Regions from separate parts of the Kitasatospora sp. NPDC001132 genome, predicted to be linked through region 1. Evidence: riboswitches for the same ligand, from Rfam matches in the RefSeq annotation. Region 1 holds a riboswitch; each other region holds the start of a gene.

Region 1 (5,207 bases):
CCGCGAGAGGTACAGCCGCGCCTCGGGCGAGTTGATGTGCTTGTAGAGGCTCAGCACCACGTTGTTCGCGACGATCGAGTCACCGGTCGCGAAGAAGGCGACCAGGCGGCCGATCATGTGCCGCTCGCCCTCGCTGAGCTTGGCGAGGTCGGCGACGTCGGAGTGCAGGTCCACCTCCTCCACCGTCCAGGTGTTCTTGATGGCGTCCCGGTACCGGTCGTAGAACGACGGGTAGCGCATCGGGCGCAGGGTCAGCTCGAAGCCGGGGTCGAGCAGCATCTTGCGGTCTTCGGGGGTGCTCACTGGCAGGCCTCGCAGGACTCGGGGTTCTCCAGGGAGCAGGCGATGGCGGCTTCCTGCTCCGGGGTGAGGGAGGGGGTGTTCACGGGCACCGGCGCGGCGGCCCTGGCGGTGCCGGACGCGGCCTGGGCGATGCGGGTGGCCGGGCGCGAACGCAGGTAGTAGGTGGTCTTCAGACCGACCTTCCACGCGTAGGCGTACATCGAGCTGAGCTTGCCGATGGTCGGCGCCGCCATGAACAGGTTCAGGGACTGGCTCTGGTCCAGGTACGGCATGCGGGCCGCGGCCAGGTCGATCAGGGCGCGCTGCGGCAGCTCCCAGGCCGTGCGGTACAGCGACCGCACCTCGGCCGGCAGCCAGTTCAGCTCCTGGACGGACCCGTTGGCGTCGCGCAGGGCGTCGCGGGTCTGCTGGTCCCAGACGCCGAGCTCCTTGAGCTCGCGCACCAGGTACGGGTTGACCTGGAGGAACTCGCCGGACAGCGTCTCGCGCTTGAACAGGTTGGACACCTGCGGCTCGATGCACTCGTACACGCCGGCGATGGAGGCGATGGTCGCGGTGGGCGCGATGGCCAGCAGCAGCGAGTTGCGCAGGCCGGTCTCGGCGATCCGGGCGCGCAGCGCCGTCCAGCGGTCGGCCCACTGCGGGGCGGCCGTCGGGAAGTGGTCGATGTGCAGCTCGCCGCGGGCGGCGCGGGTCTCGCCGTACGCCTCGTGGCGGCCGAGCTGCTCGGCCAGGTCGGCGGAGCGCTCGTAGGCGGTGAGCATGATGCGCTCGGCGATGAGGGTGGAGAGGGTCTTGGCCTCGGCCGAGTCGAAGTCGATCCGCAGCTTGAAGAAGACGTCCTGGAGGCCCATCACGCCGAGGCCGACCGGGCGCCAGCGGGAGTTGGACGTCCCGGCCTCGGTGGTCGGGTAGAAGTTGATGTCCACCACGCGGTCGAGGAAGGTGACGGCGGTGCGCACGGTGGCGTCCAGCCGCTCCCAGTCCATCGCGCCGATCAGGTCGTCGGCCGAGGCGCCGGCGGCGACGTGGGCGCCCAGGTTGACCGAGCCCAGGTTGCAGACGGCGGTCTCGGAGTCGTCCGTGACCTCCAGGATCTCGGTGCACAGGTTGGAGGAGTGCACCGTGCGGCCCGGCAGGGCGGTCTGGTTGGCGGCGCGGTTGGAGGCGTCCTTGAAGGTCATCCAGCCGTTGCCGGTCTGCGCCAGGGTGCGCATCATGCGGGCGTACAGGGTCTGCGCCGGGATGGTGCGGACGGCCTTGCCGGCCTGCTCGGCCTTGCGGTAGGCCTCGTCGAAGTCGGCGCCCCACAGGTCGACCAGCTCCGGCACGTCGGCCGGGGAGAACAGCGACCAGTCCTCGTTGGCGTTGACCCGGCGCATGAACTCGTCCGGGATCCAGTGCGCCAGGTTGAGGTTGTGGGTGCGGCGGGCCTCTTCGCCGGTGTTGTCGCGGAGCTCCAGGAACTCCTCGATGTCGGCGTGCCAGGTCTCCAGGTAGACGCAGGCCGCGCCCTTGCGGCGGCCGCCCTGGTTGACGGCGGCGACGGAGGAGTCGAGGGTGCGCAGGAACGGCACGATGCCGTTGGACTTGCCGTTGGTGCCGCGGATCAGGCTGCCGCGCGAGCGGATGCGCGAGTAGGACAGGCCGATGCCGCCGGCGTGCTTGGAGAGGCGGGCGATCTGCGCGTAGCGGTTGTAGATCGAGTCCAGGTTGTCCAGCGGGGAGTCGAGCAGGTAGCAGCTCGACATCTGCGGGTGCCGGGTGCCGGAGTTGAAGAGCGTCGGCGAGGAGGTCAGGTACTCCAGGCGGCTCATCAGGCCGTACAGCTCGGCCACCTCGCGGACCGACTGCTCGCTGTCGCCGACCGCCAGGCCACAGGCGACGCGGAGCAGGAAGTGCTGCGGGGTCTCGATCACCTTGCGGGTGATCGGGTGGCGCAGCAGGTAGCGGGACTGCACGGTGCGCAGGCCGAAGTACTCGAAGCGGTCGTCGCCGGTGGTGTCGATCAGCGCGTCCAGGGCGGCGGCGTGCTTGGCGACGAAGTCCGCGGTGGTGTCGCCGATCAGGCCCTCGGTGTGGCCGACGGCGATCGAGGCGGAGAAGGACACCGAGCCCTGGCTGTTCGCCTCGTCGACGATCTCCAGGGCGAGCAGGCGGGCGGCCAGCTTCGAGTACTGGGGGTCCTCGGCGATCATCGATGCGGCGGCGTCCACGGCCAGCCCGCGCAGCTCGGCGAAGTCCGAGCCGGCGTGGCGGCCGCGCAGAGCGGCGGCGGCGACATGGCCGGGGTCGACCTCGGTGAGGTCGGTGCTGCGGTCGGTGAGCAGCCGCAGCAGGGCGCCGCCGGGGTCGGAGACCGTCGGGTCGGTGAAGGCGGTACCGGTGCCCTGGGCGGGCAGGGTGGCTGAGGCGGCGGTGGTCAAGGCGCTCTCTCCTGGCGGCGATCGGCGGCGGTGATCGGGGGCCACCGGGCCGATCGGGGCAGGGGAGCACGGCACGAACGCAGACGGCGTCGCGCGACGGTGACTCCCCGGCCCGCCCGCGAGGCCCGGAGGGGTACTGCTCGTGTCGGCGCGGCCTCTGCGGGAGGGCCGTGGCGCACGCTGTCGGCAGGTCATCGGACTCGCGGGTACGGCTGCTGGAGCCGCCCGCACACCGCTGCGGGGCAGTCCCGGATTCGCACCGGGTTCCCCTGCATCGACAGCAGAAGCGAGCATACATGTAGTGGTGTCTCCCTGAAGCGACCCCAGATGTAGTGCGGCGCCGCGTGTCGGGGCGATGACCGGTGGTACCGGAAACGTGGCCCCGGATGGCCCTGCGAGGCCCCGGAACCGGGCCGGGGGCGTCCTGGTTTCGATACGGAATGGTCACCGGGAGGATCGGCGGACACGAGGATGCCCTACGATCTGGGCGCATGAGCGACGGAACTGGCGTACCTGGGCAGGGGCCGCAGGGAACGCCTCCCGCCGGGCCGGGGGGCGCACAGAGTCAGCAGCCGGTGGTACCTGGTCCGGTACCGCCGCCGAGCGGGGGTTTCGGGCCGCCGCCGGCCTCGTACGGGCCGGTCGTGCCGGCGGCGCAGCCGGTCGCGCAGCCCATCCCGCCGGTGCCGCAGCCGGTCGCGCCCGCGCCGCAGCCGGCTCCGCCGGTCGGGCAGCCGCCGCACGCCCAGCCGCAGCCCGTCGCGCCGCCGCCCTTCGCGCAGCCGCAGCCCCAGCCGGCCCCCCAGCCGCAGCCCCAGTGGCACCTCCAGCAGCAGCCCCAGCAGCCGGTCCCGCCGCAGCGGGCCGAGCCGGACTGGGACGCGCTGGCGGACCGCAACGAGGCCGAGGGCAAGCGCCGTCGCCGGATGAGGGTCATCGGCGTGGTGGCCGCGGTCGCCGTGGTGGGCGGCCTGGTCGCCGGCGGTGTGGTGCTGTTCAAGGGCAAGAAGGACGACGGCTCCCCGACGGCCGTCAAGAGCACCCAGCCGGTCGTGCCTCCGAGTACGTCCGGCACGCCGGGCGGCCAGCCGGACGACCCGTCCAAGCCGATCTGGGAGGCCGCCACCGACCCGGCGCCGCAGGACGCGGGAGCACTGTTCTCCGCGCTCCAGGTGACGATCAACGGCGCCACCTGGAACCGGACCGTCGTGGCGCTGGACTCGCCCTGCTGGGACGGGAACTCCACGACCGGCGGGCTGGGCAAGGTGCTCGGCGACCAGGGGTGCCAGCAGGTGCTCCGGGCGACGTACGTCTCCGGTGAGAGCGCGGTCACCGTCGGGGTGGCGGTCTTCGACCGCAAGCTCCAGGCCGAGACCGCGCTGAAGAACTTCACCGGGCAGCTCAAGGGCGCGCCGGCGGCCGGGGCGCCGGCCTTCTGCGCCGGCGCCGGCTGCACCGGCACCCACAACAGCCTGGGCCGGTACGGCTACTTCACGGTCGAGGGCTCGGCGAAGGGCGGCAACGCCCCGGACGCCACGGCGACCGCGGCGGCTTCCGGGTTCGCGGAGCACGTGAAGGGGCAGTTGCTCAAGCGCGCCAAGGCCGCGTCCTCGGCCGCGCCCGGCGTCCAGGGCACCGCTCCGGCCTCGGCGGGCTGATCCGCCGGGGCGTCCCGCGGGCGGGCTGATCCGCCGTGACACCCCGGCCCCCCGGCCTACTGTTCGCGCAGGCCGGGGGGAGTGTGGCAGGCTCTCGGGACAGTCATGTCGTACGCGTTTCCGGTTGCGTCCGTGGGGGGCGGCGCCGGCGAGCAACCGGAGGAGCGGTCAGTGGCCCTGCCCAGAGCCCTGCGCGGCAAGCCCGCCGTCCTGGCCGCGGCCGGGATCGTCGCCGCCGCGGGAGCGGTCCTCCTGCTGGACCACGACGGCCGGGCCGACGGCGAACAGCTCCCGCGCGTCCCGGTGTCGGTCGGCCTGCCCGGGCGCACCCTGCCGCCGGAGGTGGGCCGGGACCTGCTCGCCCGGGACCCGCAGGCCTCGCCGAACGCCCGCGCCGTCCAGCAGTTCCTCGCCGACCTGGAGTCCCAGGCCCGCACCGGGCAGAGCGGCGGCACGGTGATCGGCCAGCACGTCGAGGCGCACAACGAGCGCAACAACCCCGAGTACGGGGACTACCGGGGCACCAAGCAGGTCGGCTACTACTACAAGAAGGCCGCCGACATCACCGGCAAGCTGCCCGGCTTCGTGGAGACCGACCTCGGCCCCGGCTACGGCCAGAACGGCTGGGGCGTCGGCAATCCCCGGTCCTACTCGGCCGGCCGCTGGCCCACCTGCCGGGCCGGCTGGCAGTACACCGACGACGCCGTCGACCTGCTCTCCGCCGTCTGGAACGGCCACCCGCGCGCCGAGGACGGCGGCTACGGCGCGGCGGGCGTGCAGCAGAACTGCGACGGCAGCAGCACCGAACTGCCCGACAACG
Region 2 (5,207 bases), on a different contig from region 1:
CCACAGCGCGTCGGTGTCCGCGTGCTCCTCGATCAGGTCGCCCAGCCGGTCCAGCCGGGCCTCGCGCGCCGCGGCGAAGGAGGTGTCCGGCGCCGGGACGAACGCCCGCCCGGACAACTCGGCGACCTCGCGCAGGAGTTCGCGACGGAATCCGTCGTTCTCCAGCGCGCCGTGCCAGGTCGTGCCCCAGACCGCGCCCACCCGGCAGCCGTCCAGGAAGGCGTCCCCGCCCTCGACCGCCACCACTCCGTGGTGGATCTCGTAGCCCTCGACCCGCTGCCCGTACGCCTCGCCGACCGGGCGGGCCAGCACCTTCTCGGCGCCGAACCGCACGTGCGTCGGCAGCAGCCCGAGGCCCTCGACGGCGCCCGCCTTCGACTCGACCTCGTCCACGATCGAGTGCGCCAGCATCTGGTAGCCGCCGCAGACCCCGAGGACCGGCAGGCCGGCCGCCGCCCGCGCCCGCAGGGCCGGCTCCAGGCCGCGCTCGCGCAGCCAGGCGAGGTCCGCGACGGTGGCCCGGGTGCCGGGCAGCACCACCAGGTCGGCGTCGGCCAGCTCCTCCGGCCTGGTCGCCCAGCGCACCAGCACGCCCGGCTCCTGCACGAGCGCGTCCACGTCGGTGAAGTTGGACAGCCGGGGGAAGCGCACCACGGCCACCCGCAGCACGTCCGCGCCGAGCGGCCCGGGCCCGTCCGCCCGGTCCACCACCGTGGACAGGTCCAGCGAGTCCTCGGCGTCCAGCCAGAGCCCGGGCAGCATCGGCAGCGTGCCCAGCACCGGACGGCCGGTCAGCTCGCGCAGCATGTCCAGTCCGGGTGCCAGCAGGCGCGCGTCGCCGCGGAACTTGTTGACGAACCAGCCCGCCACGTGCCGCTGGTCCTCCGCCGACAGCAGCGCCAGCGTCCCGTACATCGCCGCGAAGACCCCGCCCCGGTCGATGTCCCCGACCACCACCACCGGCAGGGCGGCGGCGGTGGCCAGGCCCATGTTGGCGATGTCGCGGTCGCGCAGGTTGATCTCGGCGGGCGAGCCCGCGCCCTCGCAGACCACCACGTCGTAGCGGCGGCGCAGGTCGGCCAGGCACTCCAGGGAGCGCTCCAGCAGGACGGGCTTGCGCTCGCGGTAGTCCAGCGCGCCCACCTCGGCCACCGGCCTGCCGAGCAGCACCACCTGGCTGCGGCCGTCCGCGCCCGGCTTGAGCAGCACCGGGTTCATCGCCGCCTCCGGCTCCACCCGGGCGGCCTGCGCCTGCATCGCCTGGGCGCGGCCGATCTCGGCGCCGTCGGAGGTGACGAAGGAGTTCAGCGACATGTTCTGCGCCTTGAACGGCGCGACCCGCACGCCCTGGCGGGCGAGCCAACGGCAGATCCCGGCCGTCACCACGCTCTTGCCCGCGTCCGAGGTCGTCCCCGCGACCAGCAGTGCGTTGCTCATCCCCGTCCCCTCATCCTCGGCAGCAGTCGCTTCGTCGGCACCCGTTCCGCGGGCACCCGTTCTGTCAGCGCCCGTTTCGCCAGCACCCGCAGCAGGACGTGCCCCGCGACCGTCGTACCCAGCGCCAGCGCGCCCACCCGCCGGGAGAGCGCGCAGGCCCGCTCGATGTCGTCCACCGTCACCGGCCGCAGCTCCGCGCCCAGTACCGGCCGGTTCTCCACGCGCTCGCCGTACCGCAGCGTCCCGCCCAACCGGACGCCCACCGCGCCGGCGAACGCCGACTCGGCCTGGCCCGCGTTCGGGCTCGGGTGCGCGGAGCCGTCGCGCCGCCAGACCCGCCAGGCCGTCCGCGGTTCGGGCGCGGCTGCCACCGTCAGCAGTGCCGTCAGCCGGGCGCCCGGCCAGCCCGCCAGGTCGTCCAGCCGGGCCGAGGCCCAGCCGAACCGGGCGTAGCGCGGCGAGCGGTGGCCCACCATGGCGTCCAGGGTGTTCACGGCGCGGAAGGCGAGCAGGCCGGGCGTGCCGGCCAGGGCGCCCCAGGTCAGCGCGTTGACCACGGCGTCGGCGGTGTTCTCCGCCACCGACTCGACCACCGCCCGGGCGATCTGCTGCCCGTCCAGCGCGCTCGGATCCCGTCCGCACAGGTGCGGCAGCCGTTCCCGCGCGGCCGTGAGGTCGCCCGCCGCCAGCGAGCGGCCGATGGTGCGCGCCTCCCGGGTCAGCGAGGTGCCGCCGAGCACCGTCCAGGTCGCGGCCGCCGCCAGCGCCGCCCGGCCCAGCGGGCGCCGGCCCACCGTACGGTCCAGGGCGAGTGCGCCCGCCGCGACCGCGCCCACGCACAGCGCCGTGTACCCGGCCCCGGCGGCGCGGCCGTCGCGCCACAGCCGCCGCTCCAGCCGGGTCGCGGCGCTGCCGAAGACGGCCACCGGGTGGCCCCGGCGGGGGTCGGCGAAGCGGGCGTCGGCGGCGTAGCCCGCGGCGGCGCCGAGCGCGAACGCGGCGGCGCGGGTCAGCGGACGGCGCGCGGAAGGCGCGGGCGGGATCATCGGTCGCACGGCGGAGGGCAGCTCGGGGTCGGGCAGGGCGGGGCAGCCTGCATCGCGTGCGTGTCCTCACTCAGGGTCCGCGCCCTGGATCGACGTGACGGCGGCGAGAGTCTCCTGGCTTCCGGGTCGAACGCACCCTCGGAGCCTTCCAGCGGCCGTCGACGGCCCGCCGTGGCGATGTTCCGAGCGTGCTCCCCGGTGACAGTGGCGGGACCGCGCCGGACTTCCACCGGCTTCCTCTCCATGCCTCCGTTTGGCCCCAGGATCCCATCACGGGCTCGAACCGGGAGTCAACCGAGGTCACGGAGGGGTTGGTCACACGCGGACGCCGCTGACGCCCGTGGGACCGGTCGGCGCTGCGGGCCGAGGACGGGGCCTGCCACTGCCTGCCCTCGTCCTCGTCCTCGGCCTTCGTCTTCCCGCCGGCCCGCCGTCCTCGCCACCCGTCCGCGGCGCCACCTCGGCAGAGCCAGGGCCGCCGGCTCCTCGGCAGGGCCGGTCCGCCGCCCGGGTGACCCGGACGGCCCAGCCCGGTGGCCGGGCGGGCGGGGCGCCGGTGAACTGGTGTCCGAACACCGTCCGGTCCGTGAGGCAGGAGAGCGGGGAGCGAAATGCGTTGGGGAACCGCAGCCGTCGTGGCGGCCGCCGCGGTCGGGGCCGCCGTGCTGGTGATCGGCCGTCGGGCATCCGAGCGGATGGTCCGTCCGGTGACCACCGTTCAGGAGTCCGCTCCGGTCGTGGTCCGCGGCCTCGCCCCCGGCCGGGTCACCTTCACCCGCGGCCCCGGGAGCCTGCGCCCCGGCCGCTGGGCGGTCGAGTGGGCGGACGGCGGTCACGCGGTCGTCGAGGAGATCCTGCACGGCGACGAGCAGGAGGTCACCCGCCGGCTGGTCCGCGCCGACCGGGGCACCCTCACCCCCGGCACCGAGGTCCGCTTCACCCCGCGGGTCCACCTCGGCGACCCCACCGAGGCGCTCGGCCTCGCCTTCGCCGACACCGCCGTCGACGGCGAGCTCGGCGCCCTTCCCGCCTGGCAGCTCGACGGCAAACGCGGCACCTGGGTGATCCTGGTGCACGGCCCCGAGGCCGACCGTCGGCAGACCCTCCCCGTGCTCCCCGTCCTCGACCGGCTCGGCCTGCCCGCCCTCGCCGTCACCTACCGCGGCGACCGGGGCGCCCCCGCCTCCCCGGACGGGCTCAGCCACTTCGGCGAGACCGAGTGGCGCGACGTCGAGGCGGCGATACGGCTGGCGCTGCACAGCGGCGCCGGCAACGTGATCCTCTACGGTTGGTCCCTCGGTGCGACCATGGTCCTCCACACGGCGGCCCGCTCCGCCTGGTCGCACGCCGTCCGGGGCCTGGTCCTCGACTCGCCCGTGCTCGACCGCCCGGCCTCCGCCCGCCGGGACGCCGCCCGCTCCGGCTTCCCGGGCGTCGCGGCGGAACTCGGCGCCCTCGCCGCCGAGGGGCGGACCGGCGTCGAGCTCGCCGACTTCGGCCGCATCGCCGAGGGCGCCGACCTGCGGGTGCCCACCCTCCTCCTGCACAGCCCCGAGGACCGGATCGCCCCCTTCGGCGCCGCCGAGAAGCTGGCCGCCGCCCGCCGCGACGTGGTCAGCCTCCAGGCCTTCCCCGGCGCCGACCACGCGACCCTCTGGAACAGCGCCCCCGAGCGCTATACCGAACTCCTCCGCCGGTGGCTCACTCCGTTGCTCTAGCCGCCTTCCGCGCGAGTCCTGTCGCGCGAGCCGTTCCGCGCGAGCCGTTCCGCGCGAGCCGTTCCATGCGACCCTTTCCGCGCGAGTGCTGCCGTACGAGCCGTCCCGCGTGAGCCCCCCTCTCCGCGCGGGGCGCTTTCGGCCGGGTCCCGTCGGTTTTTCCGTTCGGCTTCCCCCCGTCCACGAATGAACGTTTCTCCCATGACGTCGAGCGCGCACGAGAAGTCGGCCCGTCCGACTTCTCGTGCAGCACGATCCCCCAACCCCCGCCAGCCATCCGTCCGGATTCGGGCTGGACAGCCCGGCCGGAAGTCGGGGGGAGGGGATTGCCGGTGCGAAATCCGGCACGTCGTCAGGGGCAATAGTTGGTCCGATCCCTTACCCCCCACCCGTACGCACGGTGACCGGCCGAGTATTCCCGGCAACCGAGGCGCCTGGGATGGCATGGGCAGGCCATACGTTTCCGGCCAGGCGGTTTGCCGCTGTTGCCCGATCTTGCGGAGGTGCCGCCGCCGCTCGCCCTGTCGTACGGACAACCGGATGTGACAGAAGGCCGGTACAAGGGGAAGACTGCTCGACGTGACGTCTCGGAACCCGCGCGACCGTGATGCCCCGCTCCCGCCGACGATCGGTACCGGTGCGACGGTGACCCGTCTCCCCGGAACGGCCCAACGGCCCGCCGGTGGCAGGCCGGGTGGGGCGGGTGTCCCCCGTAACGGAGTACCCCGGCGACGGGGGCCGGCTCCGGCTCCCGGGCGGGGTCGGGTTCCCGTGCCGGAGGGCTTCCCGGCACCCGCCGAGCTGGCGCCGCTGGCCCGCCGGATGCTGGTGGACGCCGTTCGGGTCGCCCGCTGGGCCGGCGAGCTGGCCGAGGTCGACAAGCGCGGCGAGCTGCTCCCCGAGGATGCCCGTGCGGCGGGCCGGGCGCTGGCCATGACGGTCGGCGCCGCCGCCAAGGCATGGGGGCAGGCGCTGCTGGTGGGTCTGGTCGAGGCCCGGGACGGCG
Region 3 (5,207 bases), on a different contig from region 1:
GCGAGCCAGCAGGCCACGGCCGAGCCGAGCAGCAGCGGGTCGATCGCCGGGTCGGGGCGGTTCCAGTCCGGTTCGGCGCGGGCTTCCAGCAGCAGGCCGGTGCGCAGCCGGAGCAGGTGGCGGGCCGGGCCGAGGGCGGCCACCGCGACGGCGAGGCCGGGGAGTTCGGCGGCGGTGTCGGCGAGCCAGCGGGCGGCGGGGAGTTCGGCGTGCACCTCGGTGCGGGCGAGGACCTCGGCGGTGTAGCGCAGGGCGTCGCCGGGGTGGTCGTCGGTGAGGGCGTGGAAGCCGCGCGGGGTGTGGCCGTCCGGGTCGAAGGGGTAGCGCCGGAGGCTGACGTCGGTGCCCTCGCTCCGGCCCTCGACGTCGTACGCGGTGGGTCCCTCGGTGGCGGCGGGGTGCGGGACGGGCTTGGGGTAGGGCGGCAGGGCCGGTTCGTCCCGGGGTTCGTCCAGCTCCTTCAGGAAGGAGTAGAGCAGTGGGCGCAGCAGGCGGGCGGACTCGCCGCGGTGGGCGAGCGACCGGTCGGTGATGTCGCTCAGGTCGGCCGGGTCCCGGGCCAGGGCCAGTTCGAGCTGGGCGGTGAGGTCCCCGTCGGGGTCGAGGACGGGCGCGGCCTGGCCGAAGGCGTAGCCGGGGGAGCGCGGGTCGAGTTCGGCGGCGCCGGTGGCGACGAGCAGGGTGCGGTGGTCCAGGGCGGCGCCGTAGACGGTGACCGAGCCGTGGTCGCCGATCACGCAGTCGGCGGCGACGAGCGCGGCCTGCCAGCCCTGGTGGGGCGGGATCAGGCGCAGGCCCATCCGGCAGGCGGCGGCGAGCAGCGCCTCGGGGTCGTGGCGGCTCCACACGTTGGGGTGCAGGACGACGGCCACCGTGTACTCGTCGGCTGGCAGTTGGCGGACCAGCCGCTGGGGCAGGTCGGGGTGGCGGCCGAATAACGAGTGTTCGCTCCAGGTGGAGCTGACGACGACGAGCCGTCGGCCGCCGACGGCGCCGAGCGCGGCGCGGTAGCCGTCGCGGGAGCGCCGGCTGCCGAGCATCCGGTCGAAGCACGGGTCGCCGACGACCTGGGCGACGTCCAGCGCCTCGGGGCAGGAGTCCCGCAGCCGGTCCAGCTGCTCGGGGTGGGAGAGGCCCAGGACGTCGACGAACACCCGTCCGCGGTGGGTGAGTTCGTTGCGGGACAGGCCGGCGGCGCTGACCGTGTCGCCGGTGGACTCGGTGACCAGGCGGTTGTAGCCGGCGCCGTGCGGGAGGACGACGAGGCGGGCGTCCAGGCGGTGCATGGAGGAGTGGACGGCGCAGGCGACGGCAAGGTCGAAGCGGCGGCGGACGGCGTCCTCCCAGTCCAGCACGGTGAAGCCGGACAGGCCGTGCAGGTACTCGTCCAGGGCGCGGTCGGCGAAGGCGGAGCCGGGGTTGACGGTGAAGTAGCGCTCGATGCCGTCAGGGCTCAGCAGGGTGAGGACGTCCAGGACCCGGGTGGCCGAGGTGAGGGTGCGGGCGACCGCCAGCACGCGGGCCCTGACCGGTCGGGTGTTCCAGCGGTCGGCGGGCCAGGCGTGGGGGTGGGACGGCACAGCATGATCGTACTCATCCGGTCGGGCCGCGGCGCGGTTCCGAGTGCGGGTCAGCCCGCGGCCGCGCTGGGCTCGTGGTGCTCGGCGGCGGCGCACTCGTCGAGCAGGGGGCGCATGGCCTCGTCCACGAGCCGGTAGCGCACCACTCGTCCGTCCCGGTCGCCGGTGACCACGCCGGCCGTGCGGAGCAGCCGCAGGGCCTGGGAGACGGCCGGGTCGCGCATGCCGGTGGCGACGGCGAGATCGCTGACGGCGAGCGGGCCGGCCCGATGGAGGGCGAGCAGCAGGGCGAGCCGGCCGGGGTCCGCGAGCAGGGAGAACCGCTCGGCCCAGGACCGGACGTGCGCGGGCTCGCCGATCGCGGCGATGGCCTCGCAGACCCGGTGTCCGTCGATGGTGCGGTGGCCCGCGCGGTCCTCCGGTACGAGATGCATGCGGACATTCTCGCAGGCAGGGGCCTGTGATCCTGGACACCTGCGCAGGTGCGCAGCCTTGCATGGGTCGGGGCGGGGCCCTACGGTGTTCCCCGCCGTGGTGCTCGGGAAGACCGGTGACGGACCCTCAGGGGTCCCAGCCCGGAGCGGCCCTCGCCACTGTGATCGGGTCGCTCCTCCGTCCACGGAGGAGCGTCGTCCGCACCCATGAAGCCACTGGGCGCCTCGTGCGCCTGGGAAGGCGGGTGCGGGTGTTCCCGTCAGCCAGGAGACCGGCCACGGCAGCTCACGAGGTTTTCCACGAGGTGCTGGAGCGTGATCCGCATGACCCTGCCCGAAACCGTTTCCGCCGGGACCGGACCCGGCCCCGCCGCGCTGCCCACCTTCAGATGGCGGCGCGAGGACACCGTCCGTACGGCCGGGCTGATGGCGGTGATCGTGGCCATGCACGTGGCGGCCTTCGGCACGCTGATCTTCCTGGTCGCACCCGAGCGGTACGCGGTCGGCACCCAGGTCTTCGGGGTGGGCCTGGGTATCACCGCGTACACCCTCGGCATGCGGCACGCCTTCGACGCCGACCACATCGCGGTGATCGACAACACCACCCGCAAGCTGATGGCGGACGGCAAGCGGCCGGTCTCGGTGGGCTTCTGGTTCGCCCTCGGGCACTCCTCGATGGTGGTGCTGATGGCCGCCCTGGTGGCGGGCGGGGCGCAGCTGGCGAACACGCTGATGGACGACGAGTCGCCCACCCACAAGTGGCTGGGCGTGGTCGGGACGACGGCCTCCGGCGCCTTCCTCTACCTGATCGGCGCGCTCAACCTGGCGGCGCTGCTCGGCATCCTCAAGGTGTTCCGCTCGATGCGGGCCGGGCGGTTCGACGAGAAGGAGCTGGAGGCGCACCTCGACTCGCGCGGCCTCATGGCCCGGGTGCTGAACCGGGCGACCCGTTCGATCACCCGGCCGGGGCAGATGTTCCCGGTCGGCATGGTGCTGGGCCTGGGCTTCGACACCGCGACCGAGGTCACCCTGATGGTGATGGCCGGCTCGGGTGCGGCCTCCGGGCTGCCGTGGTACGCGATCGTCTGCCTGCCGCTGCTGTTCGCGGCCGGGATGAGCCTGTTCGACACCCTGGACGGGACGTTCATGAACTTCGCGTACCAGTGGGCCTTCGCCAACCCGGTGCGCAAGGTGTACTACAACCTGACCATCACCGGTCTGTCGATCGCGGTGGCCTTCATCATCGGCACCATCGAGCTGGTCGGGGTGCTGCACGAGAAGCTCGACCTGACCGACCCGGTCACCGGGTTCATCGCGGACATCTCGCTGGACAACGTCGGCTACGCCATCGCCGGGCTGTTCGTGGTCGTCTGGGCGATCGCGATCGGGTACTGGAAGCTCGCCCGGGTCGAGAAGCGCTGGACGCCTGACAGCCCGTGACCGGGCGGCCGCCGGCCTCCGAACACGTGGAACGGCGCCTCCCCGAACCCGGGGAGGCGCCCGCGGCCCGCCCGTTCCCGGACACCGGGTCGGCGCCGAACGACGCGCCCGGGTGGGGGAGCGGGGAGCGGGGTGCGCGGCGCGGTCGCGCGGGGGCGTGCAGGGGGCACCGGGGGTTCTGTCGGGGGCGCTCGGCGGGCGGTTCGGGCCGGGGGTTCGTAGGCTCGACGCATGGCGGATGCGTACGCGGGGCGGCGGGAGCGGGTGAGGGAGCACTGCAGTGCGGCCGGGGCCGACGCGGCGCTGATCACCCGTGCGGCGAACGTGCGGTACCTGACGGGCTGCGCGCCCTGCGGGGCGAGTCTGCTGCTGACCAGAGAGCGGGCCCTGCTCGCACTGCCGGACGACCTGCCGCCGGACGACACCGGCGAGCACCTGATCGCCCCGGACGTCACCCGGCTGCCGGTGGCGGGCGGGTCGGACACCGCGCTGGCCGCCGCGTCGGCCGCCGCGCGCTCGGGGGTGGCGGGCCTGGCGGTGGAGGAGCACGACCTGACCGTCAGCCGGCACCGGGCGGTCGGCGGCCTGACCGAGGGGGCGCGGCTGATGGACCTGGGCCGGACCGTGGAGCGGCTGCGGGTGGTCAAGGACGAACGCGAGATCGCCGACCTGCGGATCGCCGCCGAGATCGCCGACCAGGCGCTCGGCGAGCTGCTGGAGTCGATCCTGGTCGGCCGCACCGAGCGGCACCTGGCGATGGAGCTGGAGCGCCGGATGATCGACCACGGCGCCGACCGGGCGGCCTTCCCGGTCTCGGTCGGCACCGGCAGCCACTCCGGCCAGGCCGCCCACCAGCCGACCGACCGCCGGGTGGAGGAGGGCGACTTCCTGACCGTGGTGATGGGCGCCCAGTACCGCGGCTACGGCGTCTCCACCGCCCGCACCTTCGTGATCGGCGCCGCTCCCGCACCCTGGCAGGTGGAGCTGCACCGGCTGGTCTTCCGGGCCCAGCGGGCCGGGCGGGAGGCGCTCGGACCAGGGGTGGAGCAGTGCGTACCCGACCGGGCCGCCCGGCAGGTCCTGGAGGCGGCCGGCCACACCGAGGCCTCCCCGCACCCGGTGGGCCACGGCATCGGGCTGGAGATCCGGGAGGCCCCGCGACTCGGTCCGGCGGACATGGGTAAACTGGACAGCCGCGTACCGGTCACCGTCGGCCCAGGGGTCCACCTCCCGGGCAAGGGCGGAGTCCGGATCGAGGACACGCTCGTCGTGCGCCCCCTCGAAGAGGGCGGGCCCGAGCTGCTCACCATCACCACCAAGGAGCTCCTCGCCCTGTGACCGCGGCCCCCGGGCCGTGGGCGGCAGGACGCACCCCTTGGTTCCTTGACAGCTATATCCAGGAGTAAGTGCGCCCGTGGCTTCCACGAACGATCTCAAGAACGGCATGGTCCTCAAGCTGGAGGGCGGCAAGCTCTGGTCCGTCGTCGAGTTCCAGCACGTCAAGCCCGGCAAGGGCCCGGCCTTCGTGCGTACCAAGCTCAAGGAGGTCCTGACGGGCAAGGTCGTCGACAAGACCTTCAACGCGGGCACCAAGGTCGAGACCGCCAACGTCGACAAGCGCGGCATGCAGTTCTCGTACAAGGACGGCGAGAACTTCGTGTTCATGGACATGGACACCTACGACCAGCTGACCATCGAGCCGTCGGTCGTCGGCGACGCCGCCAAGTACCTGCTGGAGGGCTTCGAGGCCCTC

What was found. Region 1 has a riboswitch for cobalamin ahead of ACWDBE_RS08065 (ribonucleoside-diphosphate reductase subunit alpha). Riboswitches for the same ligand answer to the same signal wherever they lie in the genome.
Region 2: another riboswitch for cobalamin. It lies ahead of ACWDBE_RS09760 (cobalamin biosynthesis protein); the one in region 1 lies ahead of ACWDBE_RS08065 (ribonucleoside-diphosphate reductase subunit alpha).
Region 3: another riboswitch for cobalamin. It lies ahead of ACWDBE_RS18740 (HoxN/HupN/NixA family nickel/cobalt transporter); the one in region 1 lies ahead of ACWDBE_RS08065 (ribonucleoside-diphosphate reductase subunit alpha).

Annotation. Positions count from the first base shown of each region.
Region 1 is NZ_JBSFKF010000004.1:253,751-258,957, reverse strand. It holds gene ACWDBE_RS08070 (ribonucleotide-diphosphate reductase subunit beta) at 1-279, opposite strand, end outside; gene ACWDBE_RS08065 (ribonucleoside-diphosphate reductase subunit alpha) at 300-2,705, opposite strand; cobalamin riboswitch at 2,898-3,023, opposite strand; gene ACWDBE_RS08060 (hypothetical protein) at 3,374-4,387, shown strand; gene ACWDBE_RS08055 (glycoside hydrolase family 26 protein) at 4,559-5,207, shown strand, end outside.
Region 2 is NZ_JBSFKF010000005.1:273,638-278,844, forward strand. It holds gene ACWDBE_RS09755 (cobyric acid synthase) at 1-1,437, opposite strand, end outside; gene ACWDBE_RS09760 (cobalamin biosynthesis protein) at 1,434-2,483, opposite strand; cobalamin riboswitch at 2,591-2,723, opposite strand; gene ACWDBE_RS09765 (alpha/beta hydrolase) at 3,095-4,201, shown strand; gene ACWDBE_RS09770 (hypothetical protein) at 4,973-5,207, shown strand, end outside.
Region 3 is NZ_JBSFKF010000012.1:125,781-130,987, forward strand. It holds gene ACWDBE_RS18730 (hypothetical protein) at 1-1,580, opposite strand, end outside; gene ACWDBE_RS18735 (ArsR/SmtB family transcription factor) at 1,631-2,014, opposite strand; cobalamin riboswitch at 2,096-2,309, shown strand; gene ACWDBE_RS18740 (HoxN/HupN/NixA family nickel/cobalt transporter) at 2,339-3,454, shown strand; gene ACWDBE_RS18745 (aminopeptidase P family protein) at 3,686-4,792, shown strand; gene efp (elongation factor P) at 4,869-5,207, shown strand, end outside.